DNA from 2 places in the Bradyrhizobium sp. URHC0002 genome. Region 2 is predicted to be linked to the other one. Evidence: riboswitches for the same ligand, from Rfam matches in the RefSeq annotation. Region 2 holds a riboswitch; the other holds the start of a gene.

Region 1 (15,588 bases), 1.7 Mb from region 2:
GGCTGGCCGGATGAGACGTTTCCGGCGAATGCGGTGGTGTCGGAAAGGAAGTCGGTGGAGGAAGCGACGGTGTTCGTCGGGTTCGAGAAATAGCGGCGCGCGGTACCGCAGTGATCCGCACCATGCTCCGACGTGCGCTCGTGCTGGCGGCGGCGTTTGCCGCAGGGCTGACGCCGGCCATGGGCCAGGGCGAAAACAGCAAACCGTTGAGCAAGCCGTTGCCGGCCAAGGCAACACAGGAACTGCCCGCCGAGCTGCTCGCGCTGCTCGAACAGAAGAAGATGCCGAAATATTCGCCTATCGTTGTGCGTCTTTTCAAGGAAGAGGCGGAGCTCGAAGTCTGGAAACAGGACACGACCGGCCGCTTCCAAATCCTCAAGACTTATCCGATCTGCCGGTGGTCGGGTGATCTCGGGCCGAAGTTGTACGAGGGCGACCGGCAGGCGCCGGAAGGGTTTTATGCGATCACACCCGAGTTGATGAATCCCAACTCCAACTTCCATCTTTCAATCAACTTCGGCTTCCCCAACAGCTTCGACAAGGCGAACAAGCGTAACGGCAGCTTCCTCATGATCCATGGCGACTGCCTGTCGGCCGGTTGCTATGCCATGACCGACGAACAGATCAGCGAAATCTATTCGCTGGCGCGCGACTCGCTCAGCGGCCGGCCGTCGTTCCAGATCCAGGCCTATCCGTTCCGCCTGACGCCGGCGAACCTGGCGCGGCATCGAAACAATCCGAACCTGCCCTTCTGGAAAATGCTCAAGGTCGGCAACGATCATTTCGAGACCACGCAACGCGAACCCAAGGTGGATGTGTGCAACCGCACCTACGTGTTCGATGCTCAACCTCCGCCGAATTCGCCGCACCCGCTGGTGTTCAACGCGACCGAAAGATGCCCGCCCAACGTCGTCAATCCGGACATCGCGCTGAAGGCGCTGGAAAAGCGACGCGCCGACGAGCGCGCCACCGCGCGATTGGTTGAAGAGAACGTGCCGGCTGCCTCGATTTACACCGGGCTGGACGGCGGAATGAACAAGGCTTTCCTCACACGATTTCCGTACAGGGTGACGCTTGCGAAAGTGATGCCGTATGCATCGTACCTGCCGCAACTGCCGCCAGTGCCGTGGATCGACAATGACGGTTCGTTGACGAGCAAGTGGTTTGGCGCCTCGTTCGCCAAACCGGTTGTGTGTGATGCGGGTTGGACCGGCTTCCCGTCGAGACGGTGCTAAACCGCGACGAGTTCTTCACACTCTTTTTCTGCTATTTGCCCCTGCGAGAGAGTTGCTACTGTGCTATGCAACGCCAAGTCGAGGGCCGCTAGAGCCATTTTTCCTTTCAAAACAATATGATGAGTCAGAACGCGGTGGTGTCGGAGCGAAAGTCCGTCGAAGAAGCTACGGTGTTTGTCGGTTTCGATAATTAGGCGCGCGCACGCGCAAAGGGTCTAGCGGTATAACGTCAGGCGAAACTTGCGAAGGCAACGCGTGACCGACAAGAGACATCGCCACATGAGCGCCAAAGAGCTTGACGCTACACTTTCAACCTGAAACCTTACCGTATCCGGGGTGCCCGCAGTACGGGCTGAGATCACACCCGTTGAACCTGCCTGGGTAATGCCAGCGAAGGGAGACAATCATGCCGGTTGTTGGCGACGAGCGTCTGCAGGCTTTGCTGGACACACTCCATGCCGAGAGCGACGAGCAAAAGGTGGAGATCGCAGCTTTCGAAGCGCGACGAGCCGGCGCTAGCGATCCTCCAAGCGCTGAGGAGATTCGCGCCTTTCGTAACAACAAGCTTGTTGCGCTGGACCGCGACAAGGCGGAGTTTTGCTACCAGCTTTGCCGTGCCAAAAAGGCTTGCCGGATTGTCGAGGTCGGCACTTCGTATGGTGTCTCAACACTCTACCTTGCGGCTGCGGTGCGCGACAATGTCGCCGAATCAGGTGGCTCAGGTGCGGTTATCGGAACTGAGCACGAGCCTAGCAAGGCTGCCGCTGCTCGAGAGAATTTTGCACGATCAGGTTTGAGCAGCTTCATCCAGCTCCGCGAGGGGGATCTTCGACAGACGCTGAAGCAGATCGACGGCCCCATCGATTTCGTGCTGATGGACGTTTGGATTGCGATGGCGCTGCCTGCATTAGAACTCGTCGCACCGCAACTCGCGTATGGCGCCGTCGTTGTAAGCGATAACACGAGGCAGCATCGAGCATTCTATGCAGATTATTTCGAGTTCCTGAATGATCCGACCAACCGCTTCACGACGATGACTTTGCCATTCGACGGCGGCCTGGAAATGTCGGTTCGCTGCTAGATGGCTTAAGCCACGGACGTTGGCTGTTCGTCAGCCAATCAGGTACTGGAAAGTTGCGCATGGCTTCCTCCACACGACCGAAATTGTTCACGCTCATCCTGCTCAGCAGTCTCTCTGTCGTTTCGCTAAACATGTTTCTCCCGTCGCTATCGGCAATCGCCGGCGAGTTTCATGCCGGTTATGGTTTGCTCGCGAACGTATCGATTGCCGGCTACGCCGGGACGACGACAGTGCTGCAACTACTGATCGGCCCCTTGTCGGACAGGGTCGGCCGGCGACCAGTGATCCTCGCAAGTCTCGCGATCTTCGTCTGCGCATCGCTCGGCTGTTTGCTGGCGACAGACGTCTGGACGTTTCTGCTCTTTCGCACGATGCAGGCCGCAATAGTCTCCGGATTAGCGCTATCGCGCGTGATCATCCGGGATGCGGAACCGCCACAGAAAGCGGCAAGCCTCATAGGCTATTTATCGATCGCATGGGCGATCGCGCCAATGGTGGCCCCAACGTTAGGAGGAACGTTGGATCAACTATTTGGCTGGCGCTCGAATTTTTGGGCGTTCCTTGTCTTTGGCGCGGCCATGCTGGCCTTGTGCTGGTTCGATCTAGGCGAGACCAACAAGAACCCTTCAGAGACGTTCACGAAGCAGTTTCAGGCATTCCCCAGTTTGTTCCGGTCTCGGCGATTTTGGGGTTACTCACTGTGCATGGCGTTTTCAATCGGTGCACTTTACGCCTTTCTTTCGGCCGCGCCTCTCGTGGCAACAACGGTGTTTCGGATGTCGCCGGCGAAGCTTGGAGTTTATATGGGAAGCACCGCCGCAGGCTTTATCATCGGCAGTTTCGTGTCAGGTAAATTTGCTGCGCGCTTTCCACTTACGACGATGATGGTCGTGGGCAGGCTTGTCGCCTGTGTCGGACTAGCGGCGGGGCTAGGGTTGCTCCTCGCCGGATTCGTGCACGAGGTATCCTTGTTTGGCGCTTGCGTTTTTCTCGGTTTCGGAAACGGCGTCTCGATGCCGAGCAGTAACGCTGGCGCGATGTCCGTTCGGCCCGAACTGGTCGGAAGCGCTGCCGGACTATCGGGTGCCCTTACAGGCGCAGGTGGGGCCCTGATGTCCGGAATCACCAGCACTATTCTCAGCGAATCAAACTCGGCATTTGTCTTGCTCGGAATGATGTTTCTATCGTCCGCAATGGCGTTGCTGGCGGCGCTATTCGTGCATTGGCTTGATCGTCATGAACCCGAGGCAACCAAAATGTAGTCGCGGGCCATCTAGCATGTCCGGCGTGGACGACATTTCATCGTCGGGGTCGTTACTCACAATAATGTCGCCGAGCAGGTTCAAATCCCGGCGACGCGACCACCGATTGCGATGTTGGTTTCAAACTGGAGAAATCCGCATCCTTGCGTTCAAAGATCGAGATCTCATCTACGATCGAACAGCGGCGATCATGTTCAGCTCAATCGGAGCACCTCGCGGTAGCTCAGCGACGCCGATGGAGGTGCGTGCGTGGCGACCGCGCTCGCCGAGGCGTTCAATCAGCCGATCGGAAGCACCATTCATGACCTGTGATTGCTGAGCAAATCCAGGCGCCGAGGCGACATATCCAACGACCTGCAATATTTGAATTATCTTGTCTTCCCCGCCCGCTGCGTGACTAAGGACAGAAATGCAAATATCCGCGCAGAGGGCGGCGGCTTCCCGCGCAGCATGGACATCGATATCAACCCCGACTTTGCCAGAGTAGAGAAGTTCTTCCCCCCGACGCGGCAACTGGCCGCTCACGTAGGCGATTCCATTGTGAATGATCGCCGGCGAGTAGTTCCCTCCGGGTTTGTTCATACTATTCATCTCGGTACAAACCTTCCTTCCACATCCAACTGCAAAGCCTAACGATACAACATCGCTCGAATCGATCATCGTTTCCCAAGGCGCCTGACTTGAGTTGATCATGGAGCCCGCAAGAAATTTGTCAATTTGAGCTGACTGCAACCGAGGGCAGCGTCCACGATGCTGGGACGCCCGACCGCGCTTCTCTTGCACTCCGGTGGTCGGCGGATCGGGAACTGGGCATCGAGGCGCCTGAGGTGTCGTCAGGCCATGTCCGCTTCACCCCCTGAAAGCGTACATCAGAGGCAGCAGCCACTACGTCTGCGATGTGCCAAAAGCGGAAGAACATAAACCAGCTGGTAAGCCGAGCTGCCGCGGAACCTGCGAAACCTCGCCCTGCGGAACCATGGTCCCGCACCATCCGAGAATACAGGTCGATCTGAACGCGCTTTTCGTCTAAACTTGCAGCAGGGGCACTTTGGGAAGAGACCCCAGGTCCGTATTTCTCCTGAGAACGCCTCGAACGCTCAAACCAGACCCTCTCAACGGCGAGAACAGGTCCATGAGCATATCTCACTTGCGAGATATTTCGCAGAATCCAGACACTTCCCAGCTGCCGATCGGCGAGTGTCCCGATGCGGAAATGACGCGCGTACTCAAGACGAAGCCCGTTCGCATGGCGTCATCGTCCAGCGGCGCGATCACACTTTGGAAGCATGATCCCCTGCACGACGTCGTCAAGCCGATGGACGATCACGTCATCATGACGTTCCCCGCCGGGTCGGTGCGGTTCGAGCGCCAAAACGGGAAAAAATTTGTGAATGGAATGACGCGTCCCGGGACCGTGACAGTCATTCCGGCCGGTTCGAGCTCACGATGGGACATTTACCAGCCTCTGAATGTCGTTCAACTCTACCTGCCGCACGCAACGCTTGAGCGCGTTGCCCACGAAGCCGACGGGGCCGCTCCTGGCGATCTCGTGGAGCGAACGGTCCATCCCGACCCCGTTACATCTCGATTGCTCCTGAGTGGTGCGGATGCGCTTGAAGGCAACGCGGCCCTGGATGCCCTGTTCAGACAGCAGATAACAGATCTTCTGGCCACGCGCCTGCTGGTTGCCCACGCAGGTTCGCCTGTCACGATCCAGCCGGTCATCGGTGGATTGTCGCCAACGGTCCTGCGCCGCGTCATCGAACGCCTGCGTTCGGACAGCGATGCGGACGTCTCGCTCGCGGCGCTGGCGTCCGATGCGGACCTGTCGCGCTTCCACTTCTGCCGCGCCTTCAAGGAAAGCACCGGGCTGTCGCCGCATGCCTGGCTGCGCCAGCGCCGGCTCGAGCAGGCCATGAACATGCTGCGCCACACCGACGACTCGATCGTGTCGATCGCAGCCGGGCTTGGTTATTCCTCGCAGACCGCCTTCGCTGCGGCATTCAGGAAGCTGACCGGCGAGACCCCGAGCGGTTGGCGACGGCGCACGCGTTAGCAGCAATTGCTCTACAGGTACGGCAATCGCTCTGGCGCAGCCGCAGCTCTCTTCCGGTAGACCATCACGGTGCCAAGATCCAAACCGACCGAGAACTACGATGATCTGGAAAAGCATCAGAGCTCGATCAATCGCACTCTTCGCGCGCGGCTGGGAGCGCGAGGTGTCGATGGTCGGCGACGTCGCCAAGATGACCAAGCAGGAGATCAATACCGTCTGGATCTATCCGCCGAAGGCAGAGCGACCGCTGCGCTCGCCTTGGCCGATCCGGAACGTGTGACTGATGTGACTGGCTTCCCTTCACGCGAAACGGGCCGCGCTCCGCGCTTGCTGCGCGGCCTGCTCAACCAAGACCAGCCAGCGGCCTTAACATCAAAGAGGAGACAAACATGAGCCTAGACTACACATCCCCCACCTCACGCCTTGGCAGACCGATGCACGACGAGTTGGTCCCGTCGCGCTACGCGCTGAAGGTCGGCGACATCGACGTGCTGGTGATCAGCGATGGAGTGCTACATCTGCCAGCCCAGATGTTGGCCGCCAATGCCGATCCGGCCGCCCGGCAGGCCGTGATGGACAGCCTGGCACTGCCGCGGGAAATGTTCGATTGGCCGCTGAACGTCGTCGTGGTGCGGAGCGGCGGCCGGACCGTCCTGGTCGACACCGGGGCCGGGGTGAACTCGAACCTGCCGAAGGCCGGGCACTTGACCCATCGATTGGAGGCCGCCGGCATCGATCTTGCGGACCTGACCGACGTGGTGCTGACCCACTTGCACATGGACCACGTCGGCGGGCTGCTCGTCGACGGGGTGAAGGAGCAGCTGCGTCCGGACCTGCGGATCCACGTGGCCGCCGCCGAGGTCAAGTTCTGGGCGAAGCCCGATTTCTCCCTCGTCTCCATGCCGGAGGGTTTCCCGGAGGTGCTTGAATCGACCGCGCAGAAGTTCCTGCGCGAATACCCCAGTTATCTGCGGACGTTCGAGGACCGGGCCGAAATCGCGCCGGGCGTAGTCGCTCAGCGCACCGGTGGCCACACCCCCGGCCACTGTGTGGTCCGCCTCAACTCCGGCGGCGAGCGGCTGACGTTCGCCGGCGACGCCGTGTTCCAGGTCGGATTCGACCACCCCGATCTGCACAACGGCTTCGAACACGACCCCATGGAGGCGGCCCGCGTCCGGGTCCGTCTGTTGCGGGAGATGGCGGAGAGCGGCGAGATGCTGCTGGCCACCCACCTGTCGTTCCCGTCCATCTGCCATGTGAAGGTCGACGGCGACGGGTTTCGCTGTATGCCGGTCAACTGGGACTACTGACCGCTTGCTCTTAAACAACTGGCGCCTTCGTTCCTGACGAAGGCGCCGGCATGAACAGCAACAGAAACAGGCTAACAGAAGGAATTCAACAATGTCACAGCGGATGGATTACAACGCAGCCTCGCCGGCTGGAGCGAAGGCACTCGGCGCCGTACACACTTACGTTTATCAGTCGGGACTACCCGCACAGCTTATCAACCTCGCGTGTCTCCGCGTGTCCCAGATCAACGGATGCGCCTTCTGCATAGACTTTCATTCGCAGGACCTTCTCAAGGCCGGGCTATCTGTCGAACACCTCGTTCTCGTAACTGCCTGGCGTGAGGCCGGCAGTGTGTTCGACGAGCAGGAAAAGGCAGCACTAGCCTGGGCAGAGGCAGTGACTCGCCTTGGAGACCGAGGTGTTTCGGACGAGGCATTTGAAGCGGCGTCGGCTGTTTTCAACGAGAGGCAGCTCGCCGACTTGACAATCGCGATTGGCCTGATGAATGCCTACAATCGGTTGGCGATCAGTTTCCGCACGACGCCGCTCGCGGTCGTCAAGCACAGCGCACAACAGAGCTCTCCGTCGAGAGCCGCGTAATGATCGTCTGTTCGTGCAATGTGCTGAGCGATCAGGACGTCCGGGCCGCTGCAGAAGCGGGGCGGACGCGGTCGACCAGCCGGGTCTATGGCTGTCTCGGCTGCGGCGCGCAGTGCGGCCGCTGGGCGCGCACCGTCCGCCGCCTCGTGGACGAGACGCTCGGCAGCGCCCGTGCGTCATCCTGCAACGGCTGCGCGCGGTACTCGCAACCCTGACTCGGCCGCCGCACCGCCGGCTTCCTGGTCGATTTCAAGGTCTTCTTTGCTACGCAACGCGATCAGCCGCTTCTCGTTGTCGGCGTGCTTGCAGCGCTTTCGGCGGCAAATGGCTACCGACGGAAATCGGATTGCTTCTCACTGAACGAGCCGTAACGCAGCTCACGAAATTCGGCGTTCCGGGGCGATAGCGAGTTTGCCCCCGAGACCGGACATTCCAGAGCGCGTTCGGCATGTCTCAGAAGGGCCATGAGTAGACATCGGCACTTGGTCGACCACCTCGTTAGCGGCGATTTCTGAATCGTGAAGTGAGACGGGCTCGGCGGCGGGATGCGGCAGCTTCTGCCGACCACGCAACGGAATTACTGCTTCGCCCCTGCGGCGACGGCGGTCGCCATGTACTTCGAATAGAATTCAGCGACCCGCGCGCGCCACATGCCGACGAACGCCTCCGATGTCACCTTGTCCACCGATTTCCACGCCTTCTTGAGGGCCGGAAGGGTGTTGCCCCAGATCGCGCGTTTGCACCACTTCTCGCCCTTCTCCCTGCCTTCGCTGGTGGCGCACATGGATTTCCAGGCGATGCGATCGGGCCGGTTGATGTGCTCGGCGGCGCCTTCCCAGCCCTGCTGATGGATCAGGTAAAGATCGTTCAAGTCCGGCTTCCGGTGCGTGATCCACTCGAACAGGATGCCTTCGGTAATGACCTTGTAGGCGGCCGCAACGGCATTGTCGCGGGGACTGCGAATCTGCCCAAAGCCGAATTTGCTGAACTCATATTCGCTCAGCTGAAACAGGCCGATATACGACCCCGTGCGTTGATTGGGGTTGAAACCGGACTCGATCTTGGCAACCGCTTTCATGAAATTGAAATCGAGACCGAACGCGTCGGAAGCACGTTTGATTTCCTCGACCGGCGTTCCGACCGGGATGTCCTTGAGCGAACGCAGGACGGTCTCCGCCGGCTTCTCGGCGGGCGGCGCTTCGGACCAGACGTAATAGATGAGATATTGGAAATCCTGCGTCGCCGGCGCTGGGTTGGAGGCAACACCGGTCTCATCGCTCGTTGTCGGCGCCGGTTGGGTGGCATCAAGGTGACCGGACGGCACCGATCTTGTTCCGATCAAATCGTCGCCTGCTTTGGCGTGGGCCGACGATGGAACGGAAGCAGCATCAGGCATCGAGCCAAGCGTGACTTCCTGCAATGGCGGCTCGGGGGCGGGCTCGGGCTGCGGCCGCGGCAGGGCCTGCATCATCTGCTCGCGTAGCTTGACCAGACCGTCGAGGCGGTCGGACTCCAGCGCCGGCGCTTCGTACGGTTGCACGAGCGAGGCGACCTCGGCCGGGCGCAAGGCGCGTTGGTGGACCGCAACCAGGATTAGCGTACCTATCGCCGCACCGGTGAAGATGACCCTGAAGGCGAGCATGGCAGCGAGCTTTCCATGCGCAACGGGGCAACAACATGGCAAGATCACGACCGAGCCCGGAATGTGTCCGAATCACGTATCAGCCAAGCGTCGGAAGCGGGCTTAAGCGGGCCGCTGCCCATGTCCGCCTTGGGCCAATAACGGCCATGGCTGACGCCTGAGGCGTCGTTACTCCGTCGGCGTGATGGACGCCGTCGTCAAATCGGGATCATTGCCGGGACTGAAGTGCACGTCCTCCAAGAGCGAGGAGGATACCGACGGCATCTGCGCGCCATTGGAGGCGCGAAAGACGGCGACACGGGTCTTGTTGAAGACGCCTGCAGCGCTAACCGGCGCGTTGAGCTCGTTGAGCAACTCAGTAACGAACACACTGTGCTCGCCCTTCGTGTCATCCGCGACCTTGCCGGGCGTATTGGACGAGATGATGAGCGCGTTGTTGGGCGCGTTGACTGGCGCAAGCCCGTGGGAGTAGGAGCGGAAACGGCGTTCATAGGGATTGCGTCGCGAGGCGTCGATGACGGCCAACGTGGCGCGAGCGCCCCGCTCCTTAACTGCGTGGAGAACGGTTTCGACGGACGTACCCTCGTGACGTACATCGCCTTCCCTCCAGATCACTGCATCGGTCGGGATCATGTAGGTTTCGTGGCGAGACTGCACCCCATAGCCGCCGAAAAACAGCATCACGACAGATCCCGGAATGATCCTGGATTTTAACCGCTCGACCGCGCGAGCCATATCTGCCTTGGTGGCGTCCTCCACCACATCGACATCGAATCCGTGGCGGCGCATTGCATGCGCCAGACCGCTTGCGTCGTTAATGGGTTGGTTTAGCGGCTCGGCGGCGTCCGGATAATTGCCATTGCCGATGATGAGCGCGAGCTGGAGAGCGCCGGCTCTTTCCGGGGCAGACACCACCTTTGCGGCTTCCGAGGCGTGCAGATCCAACGCTGCATTCGCGCCGATCGCCAGCAATGCCGCGCCGACAAGACTGCAAGTAACGGTAGGCAAGTGGCGAACACAGTAAAGCTGCGTCACTTTCATTTCACCCCCCTAAACTGCGAGAACTCCCATTCCTTCAAATGCATTTCCGACCCAACCGCGCGCGAAGATCACGATCAGTCGCAAGAACAGGCCATTTCCCCGCCTGTCCTTCGAAAAGCATGCGCGAAGCTTCTTGAGCCCAAGTTAGGGGACGTGGTTTCTGGTGATTTGTGACGTTTGGTAAACAAACTATGCGAGACCGCCATTACGGCGCCGCTTGACGTTGCTCGTCCGCAAGCTCGCAAAATTGTCCAGCAATCTTGCAGGAACGGCAGGCTCGCAGCTGTTCATAATTGACGACCGCTTGCCGAAGGTAACATTCCGTTTGCCATTCGGTACTTTGTAATTTCCGGATTGAAGTTCTCAGCCCGGAATTGCGGAGAATCGCAGCAAACCATCGAGAGTATCGGCGGGCGGATGTCCGCTTCGGGTCAAAAGCTGACGCCGGCTAGAGCGACGCGATGTTCGCTATTGGGTCGTTAGCTGACATCGCCCCAAGCCAAATCCGCCGTCCGCGCCATTAGCGGACACCGACTACGCCCTACCGAACGTAATGGAAGAACTGCGGCTTAGAGCCCATCATGCTGGAAGTGATCTGCTCAACGCTCATAAGGAAACCGAAAAGCGCCCGATAGTCGTCGAACCCGTGGGGAAAAGTTCGATCCGTGACATAGAAGCAGGGATCGGTTTGTAGATTGCCGCAGAGTACCACCGGGTGTTTTCGAAAAGTCTTGTTTTGAAGGTTAAACTGGAGTTGCAGGAGCTTGGGAGGCTCGATGGCGGAGAGAGTGTCAGTCAATGTCCATTGAAAGATGAGGCATTTGACTTTCCCAAGCCAAAACCTACCATTTATGCCACGGCCAAAATCAGCGATCGCACGCGCGACGCCGTGAAGCGATTGTCGGATGACTCGGCAACCCAGCGGGACTGGCTTACGAGAATCAAAGCGCCGCCACCGTAGCAAAGCCGTGCTCCGCGGCCTCGAGAGCAACGGCGATGTCGGCTTCGGTATGGGCGGCGCAGAGGAACATGTTGTGCTTGGGGTGGAAGTAGACGCCCTTCGCAAGCATCGCGCTGCAGAAAGCCGAACCCTTGCGGTAGTCCGGGTCGCCTTCAAACAAGAGGGTCGGCATTTGCGCTGGCCCGGATTGACGGATTGAAAGACCGAACTGGCGGGAGCGCGTCTCGAGGCCGTCGCGCAGCGTTTGCCCGAGTTGCGCGATGCGCGCCGGGACATCGTCGCGGCGCACGACCTTCAACGTCGCGACGGCCGCCGCCATGGCGACGGCGCCGGCCCAGAACGAGCCGGTGACAAAGACCTCGGAGGCGGCACGGCGGAGCCAATCGGCGCCTGTGACGGCTGCCAGCGCATGACCATTGGCGATCGCCTTGCTCCAGGCGGACAGGTCGGGCCGGACACCGAGTCCTTCCCAGCTACCGGCTGCATTCAGGCGAAAGCCGGCGCGGACTTCGTCGATCAGCAGCGCGGCGCCCTTGCTGTCACAGATGCGACGCGCCGCACGCGCGAACTCCACGGTCGGAAGTTCCTGGTCGAACCCGAGGTCGTGGCGGTACGCCGAAACCAGAATCCCGGCAAGATCATCGCCCGCCGCCTTGGCCGCGGCTTCAAGACTCTCGACATCGTTGAATTTGAAATAGGCGAGATGGGCGCGATCTTCCGCGGTGACACCGAGAAGCGACGGCGAGCACCACGGCACGGCACCATGATAGGCGCCCTGGGCGACGAGGATTTTCCGCCGGCCTGTCGCAGACCTTGCGATCGTGACGCAGGTCGTCGTCGCATCGGTGCCGTTCTTCTGAAACTGCGTCCAATCGGCATGGCCCACCATATCGACGACGAGTTCGGCCAGCTCGACCATGATCTCGGCCGGACCATTGAGGCAGTCGCCGTCGCGCCGCTGACGCTCGGCGGCTTCCTCCACCTCGGGATGGTGATGGCCGAGCAGATTAGGACCCCAGCTGCACATGAAATCCACGTACCGGTGACCGTCGACATCCCAGAGGACGCCACCCTCGCCGCGGCTGAAGAATTGCGGATACGCATCCGGCAATTTGGCCGCGTGGAGATGACCCCACATGCCGCCCGGCACCACCTTTTCGGCCCGCGCCCGCAGGGCAGCATCCCTTGTCCTGATCAATTCCGGCATGCTTTTCTCCTCTCAATTTTGATATATCATATATTATGTTGTGGGTTACAAGGGAATTCTTGCTTTGCCGGCCCGGGGCCGTAAGACCGCATATCGGGGGCTAAGGTTGCGATTCTTCGGAGCTCACGAAATCGGGTGTGGTGCGCGGGAGGCGATGAACCTTCGAGGCCCCGTCGCTCAGCAAGGCGCGGACGATCAAATGGATTCGAACCCGCATCGGCGAGGATTGCCGAAACGGCCCAGACCTTTCGGGGACCAAAATGGCTGACGTTGAACAGAGGCATGGCGAGGGCGGCGTGGGCCCGGTCGCGCGCGACAGCCTGACAAGCCTGGTCTACAGCAATCTGCGCCAGGCGCTGATGGAAGGCCGGTTCTGGCCGGGCCATCGCTTCAAGATTCGCGACCTTGCCGCGACCATGAACGTGTCGGAGACGCCGATTCGCGAAGCCCTGATGCAGCTCGTGCGCGGCCGCGCGCTCGAGATGCAGGCGGGACGCTCGATCATGGTCGCCCATATGACGTCCAAGCAATATATCGAACTCAGGACCGTCAGGCTGTTTCTCGAGGGACTTGCCGCCGAGCACGCCACCACGCGCATCTCGGAAAGCGATATCGACAAGATGGAAGCCACGCACCGCGAGCTGATCAGCGCGGAGAAGGAGCGCAGATGGTCCGACGCAGTGCGCGCCAACTGGCAATTCCACCGCGGTCTCTACGATGGATCGGGGCTTCCCGAAGTGCTCGCCATCCTCGACGATATCTGGATGCGCAACGGACCTTTGTTGAATTTCCATTACCCGCACGCGCCCCCAACCTATCCAAACGAGCATCAGCATCTGTCCGTTCTCAAAAACCTGCGGCAGCGCCGACCGGACAAGGTCCGCGAGTCGATCCAGGCGGACATGATGGAGGGCGGCCAGAATCTCGTCCGGTTGCTGGAGAAGCATGGCGGCACACGCTTCATGACGCCGGAGACGGCCATCGACGAAGACGTCGAGGCTGTAGCGGCGCCGAGGCGTGCCGCACCACCTGCCAGAGCCGCACGCACGAAATCCAAGCGTCGTTGAAAATCGCTCACGCGGAGCGGGGCGCGGTGAAGCGATCGAGGATGTTGCGGGTGATCCGCTGCGTGAACGGATCGCCGCGCTTCAGCCCCATCACCCATTCGCAGGTCGCGGCTGTCAGCACCTCGCCCTTGCCGCGGGTCATGTGCACCATCATGCCGGAGCCGTATTTGTAGCGGGCCAGTCCCTCGGGCGTGACCTCGCCGGTGATGCATTCCACGAGGCCTTCGTGGTCGCTGCTGCGTACGTAGTAGCGGAAGCCCTCACCCTGCGGCTCGTCTTCGGCCAGGACGGCCGGCGCCATCGCCAGGATCTGAATGGTCTCGGGCTGCCCTTCGGCCGGGACCGGAAATGGAAGACCGTTGCGGAACGTGTAGTCCAGCCCGTCGACCTCGTAGGCGAAGATGCACTGCTTGTCGCCGAAGATATCGGCATAGTGCAGCCCTGTGCCCGCAAACGCCCAATGTTCGGGGCGATAGACGGTAAAGCCTCTTTGGCCGTTCGGCGCGAAGCCGCCCCAGGACGCGTAGAGGCCGTGCGCACCGTTTACGCCGACCGTCGAGGCGCCGGGCCAACGGACGTTGCGATCTTCCCAGGCGGACGTCATCAGACGCGCGCGGTCCGTGCCGACGATCGGGTCCTTGTGGATGGCCTTGAACTTGTAGCAGACTTGGCGCTTGCCATCCTCCTCGAGCCGAATCTGCCACAGGAAGTTGGCGCCGAAGCGCGCGAGCCGCCCGCCGCCCTCCACATAGCACTCGATCGCTTCGCGCATCTCCCACGTCCAATACTCGTCATGGCCGATGATGGTGACACAAGGGTAAGCATCGAGCAGCTCGGGCCGGTAGTGAAGATCGGTCTGGGTGATCATGTCGAGGGCATAGCCCTCCTTCTGCGCCCAGAGCACGAAATGCCGGTCGAACTGGGCCCAGCCCGCTGCCGCGTAATACTGGCCAAAGCCATTGGCGAACGCCCACTCCTTCATCGGATAGCGCGGTGCGTCACCCATCTCGGGTGCAGGATCGGCGCAGATGCGCGGCGCGCCGGGGGGCAGCCAGACCACGCCGCGCGTCCATGGTCGCTGCAGCGACAGCACCGGCGAGGGCTCGTCCCGGTTCGGACCTTCGACGCCGAAATAGTGATTGGCACCGCCGAAATCATTGTAGGCGGTCCAGGTGCCCGTCGGCAGGATCATCAGTATCTTCGCGCGCGGCGTCTTCCCGGTGGGGCGCACGACGAAGAAGTGATGCTGGACGAAGCGAGCCCCGTTCGCTCGTTCGCACGACGAGACCACGCGATAGAAGCCCGAGCGCAGATCCGGCGGCAACTTCCAGCGATGAGCGACGGGCCAGTTGCAGCCATTGCGATAGGCATCGGACGGCGTGGCCGCGAACACGCCCTCAAGCGCGTCTATCTCGTGCACCATCTCGGGTTCGAGATCATCGCGATAGATTTGCATCCGCCAGGCCTTTGCTGTTGCGGAGGAGCGAAAGACGACTTCGTCTCCCGGGTCGTAAGACATCGCGTCGGTGTAGGTGTAGACCTCCGCCATTGCGGGATCGCCGCGCGGAGCCTCATACCAGGGCTGGCTGCCCCAGTGCTCGTCCGCATGCATCGGGCGCGCCTTGCGGGGAGCGACGTTGACCGATCCCAATTCCGGCGGTTGAAACTCAGGCTTGTCTGACATGAACAGCCTCCCTGGCTCGAGAAAACCATCTCTGGCGACGAGATGGCTATTCGTGTTGGGCCGAAGTCCAGGCAGCCTGCTAGACTTTGGCGGGCATGACGAAGGGCCGTGGATCGAGAAACCGGTTCACGACGTTTAGCGTGATCGCGCTGATGTTGTTGTCGTAATTGTTGTGGCCCAGCGACATGCCGTAGGTGATCGACCCCGTCGCAAAGACGGCGCCGCCATTGGCGGTCTCGAAGAACACCATGTCGGCGCGCACCAGCGCGTTCTGCGTGCCGTCGAGCCCGTCGACCACGGTGCGAAACTCCTCCGGCGTGGGCAGCGCGCCCGCGCCCAGTCCTTCTGATGTCGCGATCCGCAACGCATGCGGCGGCGTTCCAAGTTCGAGATCGTAGCGGTCGATCTCGCTGCCGACGGCGCCATTGTAGCGAAATCCAAAATCACCGAACTTCTCATGAC
Region 2 (15,588 bases):
ATCGCGATCGCCTCAAAGCGATAATCGCAGGCGCGGCAGAACCAGAGAAAGGACGTGCGGCCCGGACTGCTCTCGACCCAATCGGGTCTCGGGATCGGCTTGTTACACTGGGCACAGGGATTTCCGCGAGGCAGATAGCTGGAATCGAGTCGAGCCATGACGCATCTCCCTGGACTTCGGACGTCGTATTGACGCCTCGTTTTTTTAAATGGTCGTTGATTGGGACAGGTTTGCTGTCGAATGAATTGGTTTTGTCGCGGCGTCTTCATTACACCTTGACTGCGTCTTTTGCACGACATTCTTGCGCGTCCGCATGACGCACGCGTCAACAGACGCGATGCATTGCACGCACAACGTAAGCGTCACGTGCATGGTATCGTTAACGCGTGAGCCGCATACATTCCGCCGCGATGTCGTCGGCTTTTCGCCACATCCTCGCCCGGTAATGGAACTAACCGGAAGCAAGTCGTTGACGCGCCACTCGCCCAGAGATTGTTTTATGAAAAGTTTTCCGAAGTTCCCGTCGAAGTTGGCCTGGTTCGCCGCCGTGGCAGCGCTGGTAGTTTCATCCGATGCGATGGCGCAGAGCCGCGCGCAGTATGACAGCATGATCGCCAGCCACGCCGCCTCGAACAACGTGCCGGAAGCGCTGGTGCACCGGGTGATCGTGCGCGAGAGCAAATATCATCCTGGTCTCATCGGGCGCGGCGGCACCATCGGGCTGATGCAGATCAAGCTGCCGACCGCGCGCGGCCTCGGCTATACCGGCGACGCCGCCGGCCTGCGCGATCCCGATACCAATCTCGCCTGGGGCATCAAATATCTGGCCGGCGCCTACCGCGCCGCCAACGGCGATCACGGCCGCGCCATGCGTTATTATGCCAGCGGCTATTATTACGCTGCAAAGCGCCAGCGGCAGGAGCGGCCGATGGTGCCGGTGCTCGCGAGTGGCGGGGCGCCGAAAATCGTCGCTAGACCGGTCGGAACGGCGAGAATCCCCGCCGACGCGAACGCGCTCCAGACCGCCAAATAGATAAATTCGGTCCTGCGGGTGCCGCGCAGCCCGCAGCAAGGCCGCACTGCTGCGGTGCAGTTCCCGCAAAGCTGCGTTGACACGTCAGCCCAATTGCCTACATTAGCCCTGTTCCGAGGGGAGCTCCGACGAGGAGCTGAGATACCGCAAGCTTGGGCAATTCTACTTTCTCAAAGTAGAGGCGCAGGACCGCGGTGACCCTTTGAACCTGATCCGGGTCATGCCGGCGAAGGGACAGGGATGTACCAGAAGTCAGATCCGCGGGGGGATTCCCCCGTTTCCATCATCGGCGCGGGCATTGCCGGCGCATGGCAGGCGTTGCTGTTCGCACAGGCCGGCCATGCCGTCACGCTATATGAGCGCAGTGACGCCGATATGACGCTCGCCACCAGCCACTGGGCCGGCGGCATGCTGGCGCCCTGGTGCGAGGCCGAGACCTCGGAGCCCGTGATCGGCCGGCTCGGCATCCGCTCGCTCGATTTGTGGCGCGAGCTTTTTCCCAAAACCCCGTTCAACGGCTCGCTCGTCGTGGCGCATGCGCGCGACCGCGCCGATTTCGAACGTTTTGCAAAACTGACAACCGGCCACGTCAGGCTCGACGCGCAGGGGTTACGCGACCTCGAACCATCGCTGGAGGGCCGTTTCCGCGATGGCCTGTTCTATGCCGGCGAAGGCCATGTCGAGCCGCGAAAAGTGCTGCCCGAACTGCATGCCCGCATCGAAGCCGCCGGCGGCACCATCAAGTTCGATTGCGATGCTGATGCCGAGGACCTCGACGGCATCGTGATCGACTGCCGCGGCCTGTCCGCGCGCGACCGGCAGCCGGAGCTGCGCGGCGTCAAGGGCGAGATGATCATCGTTGAGACATCGGAGGTCGAGCTGTCGCGCCCGGTGCGGCTGATCCATCCGCGCTGGCCGCTCTATGTGATCCCGCGCGGCGACAACAAATTCATGCTGGGCGCGACTTCGATCGAGGCCGAGGACACCGGCGTCAGCGTGCGCTCGGCGCTGGAGCTGCTGGGTGCGGCCTATGCCGTGCATCCGGCCTTCGCCGAAGCGCGCATCGTCGAGTTCGGCTCCGGGCTTCGCCCGGCCTACCCCGACAATCTGCCGCGGATCACGGCTCGCAAGAACAGGATCGCCGTGAACGGGCTCTATCGCCACGGTTTTCTGCTGGCCCCCGCGCTGGCCGAGCTGACGCTCGCCTACGTGCAGCGCGGCGCAATCGACAATGAGGTGATGCGATGCGTGTGACCGTCAACGGGGAACAGCGGGATATCACCTCTTCCCGCGTCGACGCGCTGCTCAGCGAGCTCGAATACGAGGGCACGCATTTCGCGATCGCCGTGAATTACGACGTGCTGCCGAAAAGCCGCTGGGCCGAGACTGCGTTGAAGGCCGGCGACGAGATCGAGATCATCACGCCGCGGCAGGGAGGGTGAAGGGGATGACGCTCACAGCACACACTCCGCTGTCATCGCCCGGCTTGACCGGGCGACCCAGTACGCCGCGGCTACTCGGTTCTATCGCAAGCTTCCCGGCGTACTGGATCCCCGCCTTCGCGGGGATGACGAGTGGTGGCGCGGGGATGACGAGCTGTGCGTGGGGCGACGAGAACGGGACACTGACACCATGCTGAACTTCTACGGCAAAACCTTCTCGTCCCGCCTCCTGATCGGCAGCGCGCTCTATCCCTCGCCGGCGATCATGCAGGACGCGATCCGAGCTTCCGGCGCTAACATCGTCACGGTGTCGCTGCGGCGCGAGGCTGCCGGCGGCAAGACCGGCGATGCGTTCTGGTCGCTGATCCGCGAGCTTGATGTGACGGTGTTGCCGAACACCGCCGGCTGCCGCAGCGTGCGCGAGGCGGTGACCACGGCAAAACTGGCGCGTGAATTGTTCGGCACGCCCTGGATCAAGCTCGAAGTGATCGCCGACAACGACACGCTGCAGCCCGACGTGGTCGGCCTGGTCGAAGCGGCCGGCATCCTGATCAAGGACGGCTTTGAAGTATTCCCCTACTGCACCGAAGACCTTTCGGTTGCGATGCGGCTGGTCGACGCCGGCTGCAAGGTCGTGATGCCATGGGCCGCGCCGATCGGAAGCGCAAGAGGCATCACCAACCGCGATGCGCTGAAACTGATGCGCGCACGTCTGCCTGACATCACGCTGGTGGTCGACGCCGGCCTCGGCGCGCCCTCGCATGCGGCCCACGCGCTCGAACTCGGCTACGACGCTGTGCTGCTCAACACGGCAATCGCCAAAGCGGCCGATCCCGTCGCAATGGCCAATGCGTTCCGCCTTGGCGTCGAAGCCGGCCGCACCGCTTATGAAGCAGGCCTGATGGAAGCCCGCGACTTCGCCTCGCCCTCAACCCCTGTGATCGGGACACCGTTCTGGCATGCCGTATCCTGATAAATTCTACCCCGTCGTTCACAACGTCGCCTGGGTGACGCGGCTGGCGCTGCTCGGCGCCGGCACCATCCAGTTGCGCGCCAAGGACCTCAATGACTCAGAGGCGCTGCAAATCGTGACCGACGCGCTGGAGGCCATCAAGGGCACCGACGCTAAACTCGTGGTCAACGATTACTGGCGCGCGGCCATCGTCGCCGGGGCAAAACACCTGCATCTCGGCCAGGAAGACCTCGCCGACGCCGATCTCGGCGAAATCCGCAAAGCCGGGCTGACGCTCGGCATCTCCACCCATGACGACGAGGAACTGGCGGTCGCCTTGCGCGCCAAGCCGGACTATATCGCGCTCGGCCCGATTTTTCCGACCACGCTGAAATCGATGCGTTTTGCGCCGCAGGGCATTCCCAAGATCACCGAGTGGAAGAAGCGCATCGGCGACATCCCGCTGGTCGCGATCGGCGGCATCAAGTTCGAACAGGCGGCCGAGATTTTTGCCGCCGGCGCCGACTCCATCGCCGTCGTCAGCGACGTCACCCAGAATGCTGACCCGGATGCGCGGGTGCGGCAGTGGCTGGGCCAGAGCGCGGAGGCCGCGTGATGAGTCCTCTTGCCATTCATTCCGCCGTCATCGCCCGGCTTGACCGGGCGATCCAGTACGCCGCGGCCTCTCCGCCCTCAGCGCGGCCTCTGGAATACTGGATCCCCGCCTTCGCGGGGATGACAGCGGTGGCCGTTTCTCGCTCAGCGATGCCAACGAATTAGAACAAGGAGGATAACATAATGAACATCCGCTCCAATCCCGACACCACCCTTCCCGCCGTCACCACCGGGCCGCTTCCCTCATCGCGAAAAATCTTCGCGACCCCCGATGCCGCACCCGACGTGCGCGTGCCCCTGCGCGAAATCATCCTCAGCGAAGGTGCCGGCGAGCCGAACCTGCCGGTGTACGACACCTCCGGCCCCTACACCGATCCGTCCGTGACCATCGACGTCAACGCCGGCCTGTCGCGCAACCGCCTCGCCTGGGTGAAGGAGCGCGGCGGCGTCGAGGAATATCAGGGCCGCGACATCAAGCCGGAAGACAACGGCAATGTCGGCGCCTCGCATGCCGCAAAGGCCTTCACCGCGCACCACAAGCCGCTGCGCGGCCTCGACGGCCACAAGATCACCCAGCTCGAATTCGCCCGCGCCGGCATAATCACCAAGGAGATGATCTACGTCGCCGAGCGCGAAAACCTCGGTCGCAAGCAGCAGCTCGAACGCGCGGAAGCCGCGCTTGCCGACGGCGAAAGCTTTGGCGCCGAAGTCCCCGCCTTCATCACGCCGGAGTTCGTCCGCTCCGAGATCGCGCGCGGACGCGCCATCATCCCCTGCAACATCAACCACGCCGAACTCGAGCCGATGATCATCGGCCGCAATTTCCTGACCAAGATCAACGCCAACATCGGCAACTCCGCCGTCACCTCTTCGGTGGAGGAGGAAGTCGACAAGATGGTGTGGGCGATCCGCTGGGGCGCCGACACCGTGATGGACCTCTCGACGGGCCGCAACATCCACACCACGCGGGAATGGATTCTGCGCAACGCGCCGATCCCGATCGGCACCGTGCCGATCTACCAGGCGCTGGAGAAGTGCGAAGGCGATCCGGTAAAACTGACCTGGGAGCTCTACAAGGACACGCTGATCGAGCAGTGCGAACAGGGCGTCGACTATTTTACGATCCACGCCGGCGTGCGCCTGCCCTACATCCACCTGACCGCCAACCGCGTCACCGGCATCGTGTCGCGCGGCGGCTCGATCATGGCGAAGTGGTGCCTGGCGCATCACAAGGAGAGCTTCCTCTATACGCATTTCGACGAGATCTGCGACCTCATGCGCAAGTATGACGTCTCGTTCTCGCTCGGCGACGGCCTGCGCCCCGGCTCGATCGCCGACGCCAACGACCGCGCCCAATTTGCGGAGCTCGAAACGCTCGGCGAATTGACAAAAATCGCGTGGGAAAAAGGCTGCCAGGTGATGATCGAAGGCCCCGGCCATGTGCCGATGCACAAGATCAAGATCAACATGGACAAGCAGCTCAAGGAGTGCGGCGAAGCCCCGTTCTATACGTTGGGCCCGCTGACCACCGACATCGCGCCGGGCTACGACCACATCACGTCAGGCATCGGTGCGGCCATGATCGGCTGGTTCGGCTGCGCCATGCTCTGCTACGTCACGCCGAAGGAGCATCTCGGCCTGCCCGATCGCAACGACGTCAAGGTCGGCGTCATCACCTACAAGATCGCCGCCCACGCCTCCGACCTCGCCAAGGGCCACCCCGCCGCGCAACTGCGCGACGACGCCCTCTCCCGCGCGAGGTTCGACTTCCGCTGGACCGACCAGTTCAACCTCGGCCTCGATCCGGACACCGCAAAAAGCTTCCACGACGAAACACTGCCGAAGGAAGCCCACAAGGTCGCGCACTTCTGCTCGATGTGCGGGCCGAAGTTCTGCTCGATGAAGATCACGCAGGACGTGCGGGATTACGCGGCGACGCTGAACGATCCGGCGAGTGTGGGGATGTCGGTGTCGGGCACCATTGAGGACGGGATGGCGGCGATGAGCCAGAAGTTCAAGGAAATGGGGAGCAGCGTATATCTGGATGCGGAGAAGGTGAAGGAGAGTAATCGGGTGTTGTGACGCCGCAGACGCACCAAGCTTAGTGGCACCAGGAAGGCCGGGCGAAAGTCCGGCCTTTTTCTATTGTTTGCGGCAATCAGCCATCGCTCGAAGAGCAAAGGCGGAAGCGCAATCCACTGCCTTCTCAACATAGTAGTTACATCTCGGTAACTTACCCTGCGAAGTATCTGACTTTGTTGGTCGCAAACCGCACTCAGTATCGATACTAAAGTGAGAAACAAGCCATTGAGAGGCGGACGGGACCGCACCTTTGAAATACAGATTGCACCATCTGATATTTTCTCTCCTTCTCGCCGGAACGTCGACCGCGCCGGCGCAGGAACAGCCGCGCATGGTCGGCGGATTGATCGCGCCTGCGGAAGTCGTGCTCTACATCCAGTCAGACTTGAAACGCACGGACTTCGTTCAACCGCTGGTTTGCGCGCTTCAGCGCGTGCTCACCGCCCCCGTCTCTGTGCAAACTCTAGACCTTCCGCTCGGATCCGAATTGCTCGCAACGCCCACGCAATTCGAAGTCACCAAGGTGGCAGACCGGTTCATCCAGCGAACAGCGGACGAAGGAAATGCGCCTTCCTTCAAGTATTTTCTTGTTCCGTTCGATATGAAAGTCGAGGCCTGGAATTGGCGCTATGCGTTTTCCACGAGCTTTGGCGACGAAACGACGTCCTACCACGTCGGCGTGGTTTCCACCGCGCGGATCGTCGCTGGCAATTGGTGGCTGCAATCTCCCTGGGACCACGAGATCACGGCGACACGCGCTTACAAGCTGATTCTCAAATCAATCGCGCAGATCACAGGCCATCGCGGCACGGGTGCCTGCGTTCTCGTAACTTCACTTAGCCTCGAGGAGTTGGATCGAAAATCATCCGAGTTTTGCCCGGATGACCGTGCCGCGCTTGTTGCCGCCGGCATCCTCAAGGAAAAAGAAGAGCAGAACGGCGCTGGCTGCATGACCGTTGCACGGCGATCGTTTCCGGCACTGGTTGTGACAGCACGTAGGGTGCTGGACGATTGGTGGGTTACGCTTCGCTGAAACATGCAAGCACTATTTTTGCTTGAACTTTCAATAGCATGGCGAACGGCCGTTCGGACCAAGCTAACGCCCCGCTAACTTCCCCGTTTCCTGGCTATATTCGGCCCATGCCGAAGCAACCGAAGAACGCAGATTCAGAAGCGCGTGCCGGATGGTGCGCAACGCGCCTCAACTGTTCTCAAAGGAATTTAGCCGGAAATTTTTCCGCGCGCGCATGGAGGCCGCAGAGGTCGACACGTTGGTCGCGCTCGCTCGCGAGGGCGACCATGATGCGCTGGAGATTCTCCGCAAGCATGCGGGCGGTGCCAGCCGTGCCCGCATGAATGTCCCTCGGTTCCTCCACGAATTCGTCTGGAATATTTTGTCGATGGGGCGCCCAAAGCGAAAAGCGGACCCAGCCCAAAGGATACGGAGCTGAAACATCAGACCATCGCGCTGATGGTGAAGATCGTGAGCACCGACTACGGCCTTCCAGTGTATCGCAACGCTGAGCATTGTGGCGCAAAGTCTGGCGAAGGGGCGAACTCGAAAAAAGCGCGCGTGAAGTTCATTCTCCGCGCGCTTGATCAGCCTTACGGCGATCCCGGCGGCCGTCGCGAGATCGTCGAGCCTCGAGATGCCCATGCAGCGTCTCAGTGTCAGCCGCTGGCAATCCCGATCCCGCCCGCGAATGCGACCGCATCGAGAGGCGAAGCGTCAGGCTGCGAAGTGAAGCGGCCATCGTCCCCCTGGGGCGGCGAGCCGCTACAACGATGGCAGGTGGCTTCTTCCGGCCTTAGCGGCGTTTACCAAGCCCCGGCAATCCGCCACTGACCATCCATCTGGGTCGTACGATCATAGTCCTGCGTCTGTACCTCCATTGTCCATTGGCCTCGTTTTCTTCTCGTCTCGTTAATTCAGTGCGTCGTTTAGGCGCGCGCTTATGTTCGTCGGCCGAAAATTTGGCGAACCCGGAAAGTCTTTTCGACTTCGTCTTCGGCTTCGACTTCGGTTTCGACGCCGGGTGCGTGCCCGTGACTACAGCAGCCCCTTTTGCTCGAAGCCGACCAAGGGCCTTCTCCGCCCCTTCCAATGTCCGGTAATAGCTGTGGCGCTTTGCGGTGAAGCGATCCTCCACCGCAAAGCCCGATCCAACATTGTAAATGTCCCAACACTTTCTCATTTGGTGCTCACAACAGCCGGTCTTCCTGTCGGCGGCGCAACAGGATATGTTTGCCAGAAGTTGACGCGAAAAAACAAAACATTGGCGAAAAATCGCAAGCGTTTGCGTCGCATCAGTTCCTATATCAGAGGATAATCGTGCAGTCTGCCTTGGCTGCGGGCCACTATTTTCCCCTAGCTGGCCGCGTCATTAGGGACAAGGCCACGTCCGCAACGAGATCGATGCGTCGCTGATCGTCTGCTTCACCGACCTTTGAGATCGAGACGGAAGATCAACTCGGAGGCGAACCGAACTGCCCGGTGCTGCGGGCGGTGGTTATCCCGATCGGTCAAGCGCTAGCTGCAGAACACGCCTTGGAATGCACCCGGCATCGAAGTGGTGCCGAGCTACGACTGAAGTCTATCGGCGGGGCGCAGCCTACGGGCTGCGTCCAACGATGCACTTCGCATCACCCCAACAGAGAGGAGTTCGCAATGAAAAAATTGATCGCTACTGCTTTCATGACAGCAATGCTATTTGCCCAACCGGCGGCGGCAGAATCCAGTGTCCAATCTGGTTGTCAGTTGATCGCTATGCTTACAAACAGAAACATTTCTGCTGAACCTGTTGATCCGGCAGAATGCGATAAGACCAGAGCATCAGCAGGTGGCAGCGCTAACACTTGCCTCATCGCTGCGTTAATCGCGTACAATCGCAGTCGCGGTCTAGCAGACCTAGACAGACCACCGATTCATATCAGGAGGCTGGCGGCTAAGGGTTGCATGATGATGGTTTTCGACAAGCCGGAATCTGCGGTCGAAGCCGCAATGAGAACGATGAAATGGGATGAGTAAATGCAGCGATCCCGGTGGCAATCCCGCCACCCGTCGGAAGGTACGCAAACATCCCGCCTAGAACTCGACCTCAATGTATTCAATCGCCAGCATTGACCGGAGCTTAAGCCATGAAACACGACAGGATCATGTGCCTCGACATCGAGACTGTCCCGGATCGCACGCTAGTTCAGATTGGGGGAAAAATGGAGAAAAATTTCTACCCAAGCCTATCTGGCATCGGATCGTTGCGATCTCCGTCGTGGAGGCGTATCGAGTACGACAAGGGACTTACCGTGAAGTACGCGGTTGATTGTTGCCGATCCGGTGGTGATGCAGATTGGGACGAGCAACTCCTCCTCTCGACGTTTTGGGAGTACTTTGCCGAACACTCGCCGCGGGTGATTACTTGGAATGGCAAAGGGTTCGACCTACCGGTGCTTCGCGCCCGCGCGATGATCTACGGCATCTCCGCGCATAGCTGGTACAAGTAGAGGGTGAACGGGATATGCGTCCGCACCTGGGCGAGTTCTTGGACCGCTGGCGCGCGACCTCCCGACCCACGCCCATGTTTGTGTTGTGCGACGAACGGGCCGCCGGTGGGGAGAACTGACGCTTCACAGATCTAGCGAATTTGCCGTAACCCGCATAGCCTCGACGATACGAAGGCGCGCATCGATCAACTTGCCGATGGCCTCGAGTCCCGGATCGCCCACACCGGCGAGCGCGTCACGCCCGGCGGCATAGTGCATCGCCGGCAAGGGATTGCGGAAGGGCGCAAACGCCAATGCAATCCGGCGCACAGAGGGCGAATCCAAGTCGTTGCTCTCCACAGTCTCCTGAGCCTGCTTCATGAGTTCGGACAGTTTGGCGGAGTCTCCTGCTGTATCCAGCACGCGTGGTAACGCGGCGCGGAGCCGGTTCGCGATTTCCCCCTGCACCTGCGCGAACAGGTCGCGAAACTTCGCGACCTTCCAGCGTGCGGGGCTCTTGAAATTGTCCAGTTCACGCCATCGCTGGGCGAGGCCCGCTTCCTCGAGCATGTCGAAAGGGTAGTCGTGATTTGCCAAGGGATTGAGGCCAGTCTGGGCCAGCGTCAGACCGGCGGTCGCGTCGGTGATGGCGGCGGTAGCCTCAAAACCCTTGATGATGATGTCATTGGCTTCTGCGAACTTCTCGGCGCGGTTTACACCGACCGACTCGAGCCCTAATTGCTTTGCTAGGCGCAGTTGGCTTTCGGACGGTTCGCGAAAGATCGTTCCCCACTGCTCAACAGGCACGGACGTCCAGCCCGCGTTAAACAGTTCGGAGTGCAGTTCGCTTGGCGACATCAGCAGGGTTTTGGACAGACCTTGGGCGACATCTGCGACGGTCAGCATGCGCTTGACCAGTGCCGAGCAGAAGGTCTCTCCGAGCGTGGCCGACATATCCGTGGCAAGCTTGCGGTCGATCTTGTGCAGTAGGATTTGCCGAAACGAATAGCTTTCGCCGAGAAACGCATAAAACGCCTCGAGGCCTTGGGCATAAATCCGCTTCTGGGCTTCCGTGTCGGCAGGCCGAGCCGCGCTTGACCGCATCACATAGCAAACCCGTGAGATGTCCTCAGGTCGAATGAGCTTGCGGAACTTGACGCCACCGGGCGTATCGCCGTCTTTGGGAATGGCCTCAAGCAGCAGACCGGGACCGAATACGATCGATGCATGCGTGATCGTCCGGTCCTTGCCTGGAAGACATTCCTGCGCCAGCACAATGGCGGCTGACATCCAGTCGTCGTCCGACTTGTCCGCGCACTCGAAGACAACGTCAAGGAATTGCATCGCCGCGCCCTCTTGATCTGATCGGTTGGCCGCCGGTGCGACGCCCGGCCACGACGAAAGCTAGTGCCGGCGGCACGATCTTCATCCGGTAATCGTAGCACCAAGGGGGCCACTCGGGTAGGTAGAAGCAAAGAGGGCGGCGCAAAGGCCGCCCTCTCGTCGTCCTGTTTTGCGCTTGCCGCATATCGCTGCGCTCATGCGGGCTACAAGCCAACACGTCCATCTGCCTGTCATTGAACATATACCTCAGGGTGTGACGAATCGGCATCAAAACCTTTCCGTGCCTTTTAACCTTTCGTTAACCAATCGCGCCCAACCTGCGGCTACGGCAGGGGGCCGTTGATTCCTGATGTTTTTGCTCCGCGTTTCGGAGCAAGCGTCGATCGGGAGGTGTTGATGCCCCAGGAGTATTTTGGCGCGTACGGTGACCTTTATCTTGGCGTGGATTGTGTCTGCACGCCCGAGATTTCGTTGGCGGAATCTCAGGCCCTTTTACCCCACCAGATCGTGCCGATGCTGATCGGCTCCACGATCGAGGCGATCGAGCGCGAGCTCGTGCTGCAGACGCTGGCGCGCTGCCACGGCAATCGCACTCACGCCGCGCGCGTGCTCGGCCTTTCGGTGCGCACGATGCGGAACAAGATCCGGCAGTATGCGACTGACGGCGTCGACATTCCCGCGCACAGCTAGGTCGGACAGAGCGTAGGCTGGGCAAAGCGGACTTGTCTCGCCGTAGCTCGAAGAGCGAAGGCGGAAGCGTGCCTACCATCGTGAACACAGTGAGATGGTGGGCACGGCGCTAACGCGCCTTTGCCCACCCTACGCTCTATGCCGCCGCGTGCGAGACGCAATGGTGTGGCGCGATCCCATGCCGGCGAGGCCCAGCTTCGTAGGGTGGGCAAAGGCGCAACTGCGCCGTGCCCACCATTTGCACGTTGCTGGTTACGGTGGGCACGCTTGCACTTTGCCCACCCTGCCGCGCTGCTGGCTGATTTGCTTGCCGTGCAAGCGCAAATCCTGTGCAGGGTCTGCGACCAATTGGCACGACGGGCAAATCACTCAAAACCTGTCCAGCCCTGCGCGCAAAAATATTCCGCTTAACGCGCAGGGCAAATCAGCCGCATAAGGTGCCGTCGCGGAGTTGGTAGGAATGAGGTTGGCGTAGTCTCCGGGGTGATCAACCTCGAATCATCCGGCGTTGAAGCGTCGGACTGGAGACTACGCCATGACGAGCATTACCACGAAGCCCGGTTCCTCGCAGCTTGAAGCAGCGACGACTTGCCGACTTTTCGACAACTGGTTTGATCCGATTGAGACCGAGATGCGGGCTCGGGCACGCGGGTTTATTGAAGAGCTGCTGCGCAGCGAGCTTGATGAGGCGCTGGCACGGCCGCGTTACGGACGAAGTCAGATGGCCGGCAACGAAGGAAGATCGGGCATTACAGGCCACCGTCACGGCAGCCGCACGCGGTCGCTGACGGGCACGTTCGGGCCGATCGAGATCGCGGTGCCGCGCGCCCGGTTGACCACGTCCGAGGGCAAGACGACGGAATGGAAGAGCCAGGCGCTGCGGGCCTATCAACGCCGCACATTGGCTGCCGACGCGCTGATCGCGAGCACGTATCTGGCCGGCACCAATACGCGGCGGGTGCGCCGCGCGCTGGCGGCCTTGTTCGGCGGGACGGTCGGCAAGGACACGGTGAGCCGGACGTGGCGCAAGGTGAAGAGCGACTGGGACGGCTGGAACACCCGATCGCTGGCCGGGGAGCCGGTCGTGCGCCTGATCCTGGACGGCACCGTCGTTCGCGTGCGGCTCGACCGCAAGGCGACCTCGATCTCGCTGCTCGTTGTCCTTGGCGTGCGCGCGGATGGCCAGAAGGTGCTGCTCGCAATCAAGAGCATGGGTGGCGAGAGCGCCGAGGCCTGGCGCACTGTGCTGGACGATCTCATCACGCGCGGGCTGCGGCGGCCCGAGTTCCTCATCGTCGATGGCGCGCCGGGGCTCGACAAGGCCGTCGCCTCTGTCTGGGACGGCGTGCCGGTCCAGCGCTGCACGGTCCACAAGCACCGGAACCTGTTCGCCCATGCCCCCGAGCGGCTGCATGACGAGATCACCGTGGATTACAACGACATGATCTACGCGACGACGCCTGAGGAGATCGAAACCCGCCGCAAGGCCTTCATTCGCAAATGGAGGCTCAAGCATCGCGCCGTTGCCGACAGCATGGAGGAAGCCGGCGACCGCCTGTTCACCTTCACCCGGCTGCCGCCGAGCCAATGGCGCAGCGTACGCACCACCAATGCGATCGAGCGGTTGCACGAGGAATTCAAGCGGCGGATCAAAACGCAAACCGTGCTGCCGTCAGCCGACACCGCTGCCATGTTGTTCTGGGCGCTGCTTGCCTCCGGTCAGATCAACATGCGCAAGGTTGACGGTTGGCAGACGCTCGCCACAAAACCCATTGATCAGCCAATTGACGTCGCCGCCTGAAACGATACCTTCATGTTACCGGAGAGTGCGCCACACCGATTTCCAACCGCATTCCGGACGGCACCCCGCATAACTCCGCCCGTCTCACCCGATGAGAGGGGCGGGTCGCGATCGTCACGAACGCGCGGTGGGATGCGGTGGACGCGAGAGCTGCGACTGACGTGTGTGCTCGCGTACGGCGAAGTCGTGTGGTCCTGATGTCGCGGTGCTGGCATTAAGTCCGAGAGAAGCGAAGCTTCTCGCGGGCGACGGTGGCAAGAAAGCCGTTCGCCGGGGAGAGCACGAAGTAAGCCGTAAAGCCACTGCGCAGGGAAGGCCGGGATGCTCCGCCTGTACCTGTATGCTCGTGTGCGCGTCTTCTGTGCGCAATTGCACACGAGACCGCGGGTGCAGCGTGCACCCGGTCTTCCCTGCGCCCTCACCCCTTCGAGGGCGGGAAGTGACGCAAAGCCCGGACGCTTCCCGCGCCGCGGGAATACGGACGCACACCTTCGCCACTGTTTGATAGTTGAATCGGAAAATTATCCCCACGTCCGTCCCTGCTGAGTGCGCATGGGCGCAGGGACGACATAGAAGGCACAGCGAATGAAAATTACCTGCCTTCCGAATGCCCAAAGGGAAGGAAACAATCTGATATCACAATGCCTTCATTTAAAATGCGAATGACCAGGCAACAGTCCGATTATTTTTTTGTTTGCACCTTCTGATTGAAATGGCGATGACTTATTTTCGACGCACGGAAAGCCAAGAAAAAGAAGAGAAGAGCCGGCAGCGCTGCTTCGCCAACGAGATAAGAAACATGGCGTGGAAGGGAAAACGTGGGTGAACTTCTGGGGTCAATAGCATTTTCCTTGATCGTCATCGCCGTGATCGCTGGCACCTGGGCCTGGATTTCGACGCTGTTCCGGAAGGGGATCATGGCGCTGCTCGGCTTCGATCGGGTCTGTGTGCAGCAGTTTGAGACCATCCTGCTCTACCGGAACGGCCGCTTCGAAAGGGCCCTGCCCCCCGGCCGGCACCGGATCCGCGCCGCCAGCCGGCAGATCGCACGGATCGATCGCCGTCCCGAAATCTTCAGGCTCAACCAGGGCACCGTTTCGACGGACCGCTTTGCCCTCACCCTTACCTATGTCGTGCGGACCCAGATCGTCGATCCCAGGGCCACCTTCGAAAGCACGCAGAATTACCGGGACGAGATCTGCATGCGCCTGCAATCGGTCGTGAAGGCGGTGTGCAGCCGCAAATCGCGGCTGGAAATACAGACCGACCACCAGACCTTCAGCAACAACGTGCAAAAGGCGGCCAACCAGGTGTTCCGCTCGATCGGCTGCGAATGCCTGACCTTCGAACTGATGCAGGTGGATATCGCCGGGCCCGCCATCGAGCTGGACGCCAAGCGGGCGGCCGTCGCGGCGCAGGCGCCCGTGAGCGTGGGCGGAAAAAGCGCGTTCGCTGCAATGTGACCGCGCCACGCCCGCCGGCCGATGGGTCAGCCGCGCCGCCCTCCGGCCGGCCGGTGCGGAAAGCTCCGGCCGCCGCACCGTCGCGCGAGAGGCGGCTCCTGCTACGCTGCTGCCGATTCCGAACAGATCATCCTGCGCCGGCCGCCGCCCCAGCCCACGAGAGAAACGCTTGCGCAGCTCGTCTGCGCACGCCGAATGGCTTTCGCCATTGCGAAAACGGCCGCAATGCCCAACTGTCCCCTATCATCATCGATTGCGGACATCCCTGACATGAGCCAGACCAAACTGTTCGAGCCCTTCAAGCTTGGCCCGATCACGCTTCCGAACCGCCTCGCGATGGCGCCGCTGACCCGCAACCGCGCGGTACCTCCAGGCATGGTGCCGAGCCCGTTGGCGGTGGACTATTACGGGCAGCGCGCCTCCGCAGGGCTGCTCATCACCGAGGCAAGTCAGATCTCGCAGCAGGGCCAGGGCTACCAGGACACGCCCGGCATCTATTCGAAGGAGCAGATCGAAGGCTGGCGCAAGGTCACCGACCGCGTGCACGAAAAAGGCGGGCGCATCTTCATCCAAATCTGGCACGTCGGCCGCATCTCGCACGATACGTTGCAGCCCGGCGGCGGCAAGCCGGTGGGGCCATCCGCGATCCGCGCCAAGGGCAAGACGTTCGTCAACGGCACCTTCAC

Evidence for each region. A riboswitch is a leader RNA that binds a small molecule or an ion and turns the genes downstream of it on or off. The one in region 2 is predicted to bind thiamine pyrophosphate.
Region 1: another riboswitch for thiamine pyrophosphate. It lies ahead of ACVWVY_RS08060 (O-methyltransferase); the one in region 2 lies ahead of ACVWVY_RS16440 (FAD-dependent oxidoreductase).

Annotation. Positions count from the first base shown of each region.
Region 1 is NZ_JBSSCF010000001.1:1,683,234-1,698,821, reverse strand. Features, by position in the region: gene ACVWVY_RS08070 (nitroreductase) at 1-93, shown strand, start outside; gene ACVWVY_RS08065 (L,D-transpeptidase family protein) at 123-1,235, shown strand; TPP riboswitch at 1,558-1,651, shown strand; gene ACVWVY_RS08060 (O-methyltransferase) at 1,642-2,316, shown strand; gene ACVWVY_RS08055 (multidrug effflux MFS transporter) at 2,376-3,578, shown strand; gene ACVWVY_RS08050 (RidA family protein) at 3,747-4,271, opposite strand; gene ACVWVY_RS08045 (helix-turn-helix domain-containing protein) at 4,711-5,634, shown strand; partial or broken gene ACVWVY_RS08040 (NAD(P)/FAD-dependent oxidoreductase) at 5,768-5,922, shown strand; gene ACVWVY_RS08035 (MBL fold metallo-hydrolase) at 6,024-6,944, shown strand; gene ACVWVY_RS08030 (carboxymuconolactone decarboxylase family protein) at 7,036-7,524, shown strand; gene ACVWVY_RS08025 ((2Fe-2S)-binding protein) at 7,524-7,739, shown strand; gene ACVWVY_RS08020 (transglycosylase) at 8,102-9,166, opposite strand; gene ACVWVY_RS08015 (caspase family protein) at 9,335-10,207, opposite strand; gene ACVWVY_RS08010 (aminotransferase class III-fold pyridoxal phosphate-dependent enzyme) at 11,149-12,375, opposite strand; gene ACVWVY_RS08005 (GntR family transcriptional regulator) at 12,636-13,442, shown strand; gene ACVWVY_RS08000 (N,N-dimethylformamidase beta subunit family domain-containing protein) at 13,450-15,126, opposite strand; gene ACVWVY_RS07995 (N,N-dimethylformamidase beta subunit family domain-containing protein) at 15,206-15,588, opposite strand, start outside.
Region 2 is NZ_JBSSCF010000001.1:3,375,440-3,391,027, reverse strand. Features, by position in the region: gene ACVWVY_RS16450 (hypothetical protein) at 1-158, opposite strand, end outside; gene ACVWVY_RS16445 (transglycosylase SLT domain-containing protein) at 500-1,033, shown strand; TPP riboswitch at 1,140-1,286, shown strand; gene ACVWVY_RS16440 (FAD-dependent oxidoreductase) at 1,274-2,287, shown strand; gene thiS (sulfur carrier protein ThiS) at 2,278-2,475, shown strand; gene ACVWVY_RS16430 (thiazole synthase) at 2,666-3,448, shown strand; gene ACVWVY_RS16425 (thiamine phosphate synthase) at 3,435-4,043, shown strand; gene thiC (phosphomethylpyrimidine synthase ThiC) at 4,226-6,124, shown strand; gene ACVWVY_RS16415 (hypothetical protein) at 6,456-7,157, shown strand; gene ACVWVY_RS16410 (hypothetical protein) at 7,309-7,575, shown strand; gene ACVWVY_RS16405 (hypothetical protein) at 7,596-7,970, shown strand; gene ACVWVY_RS16400 (hypothetical protein) at 8,793-9,152, shown strand; gene ACVWVY_RS16395 (3'-5' exonuclease) at 9,263-9,625, shown strand; gene ACVWVY_RS16390 (hypothetical protein) at 9,749-10,948, opposite strand; gene ACVWVY_RS16385 (helix-turn-helix domain-containing protein) at 11,345-11,638, shown strand; gene ACVWVY_RS16380 (IS256 family transposase) at 12,174-13,439, shown strand; gene ACVWVY_RS16375 (hypothetical protein) at 14,122-14,358, opposite strand; gene ACVWVY_RS16370 (SPFH domain-containing protein) at 14,357-14,902, shown strand; gene ACVWVY_RS16365 (alkene reductase) at 15,173-15,588, shown strand, end outside.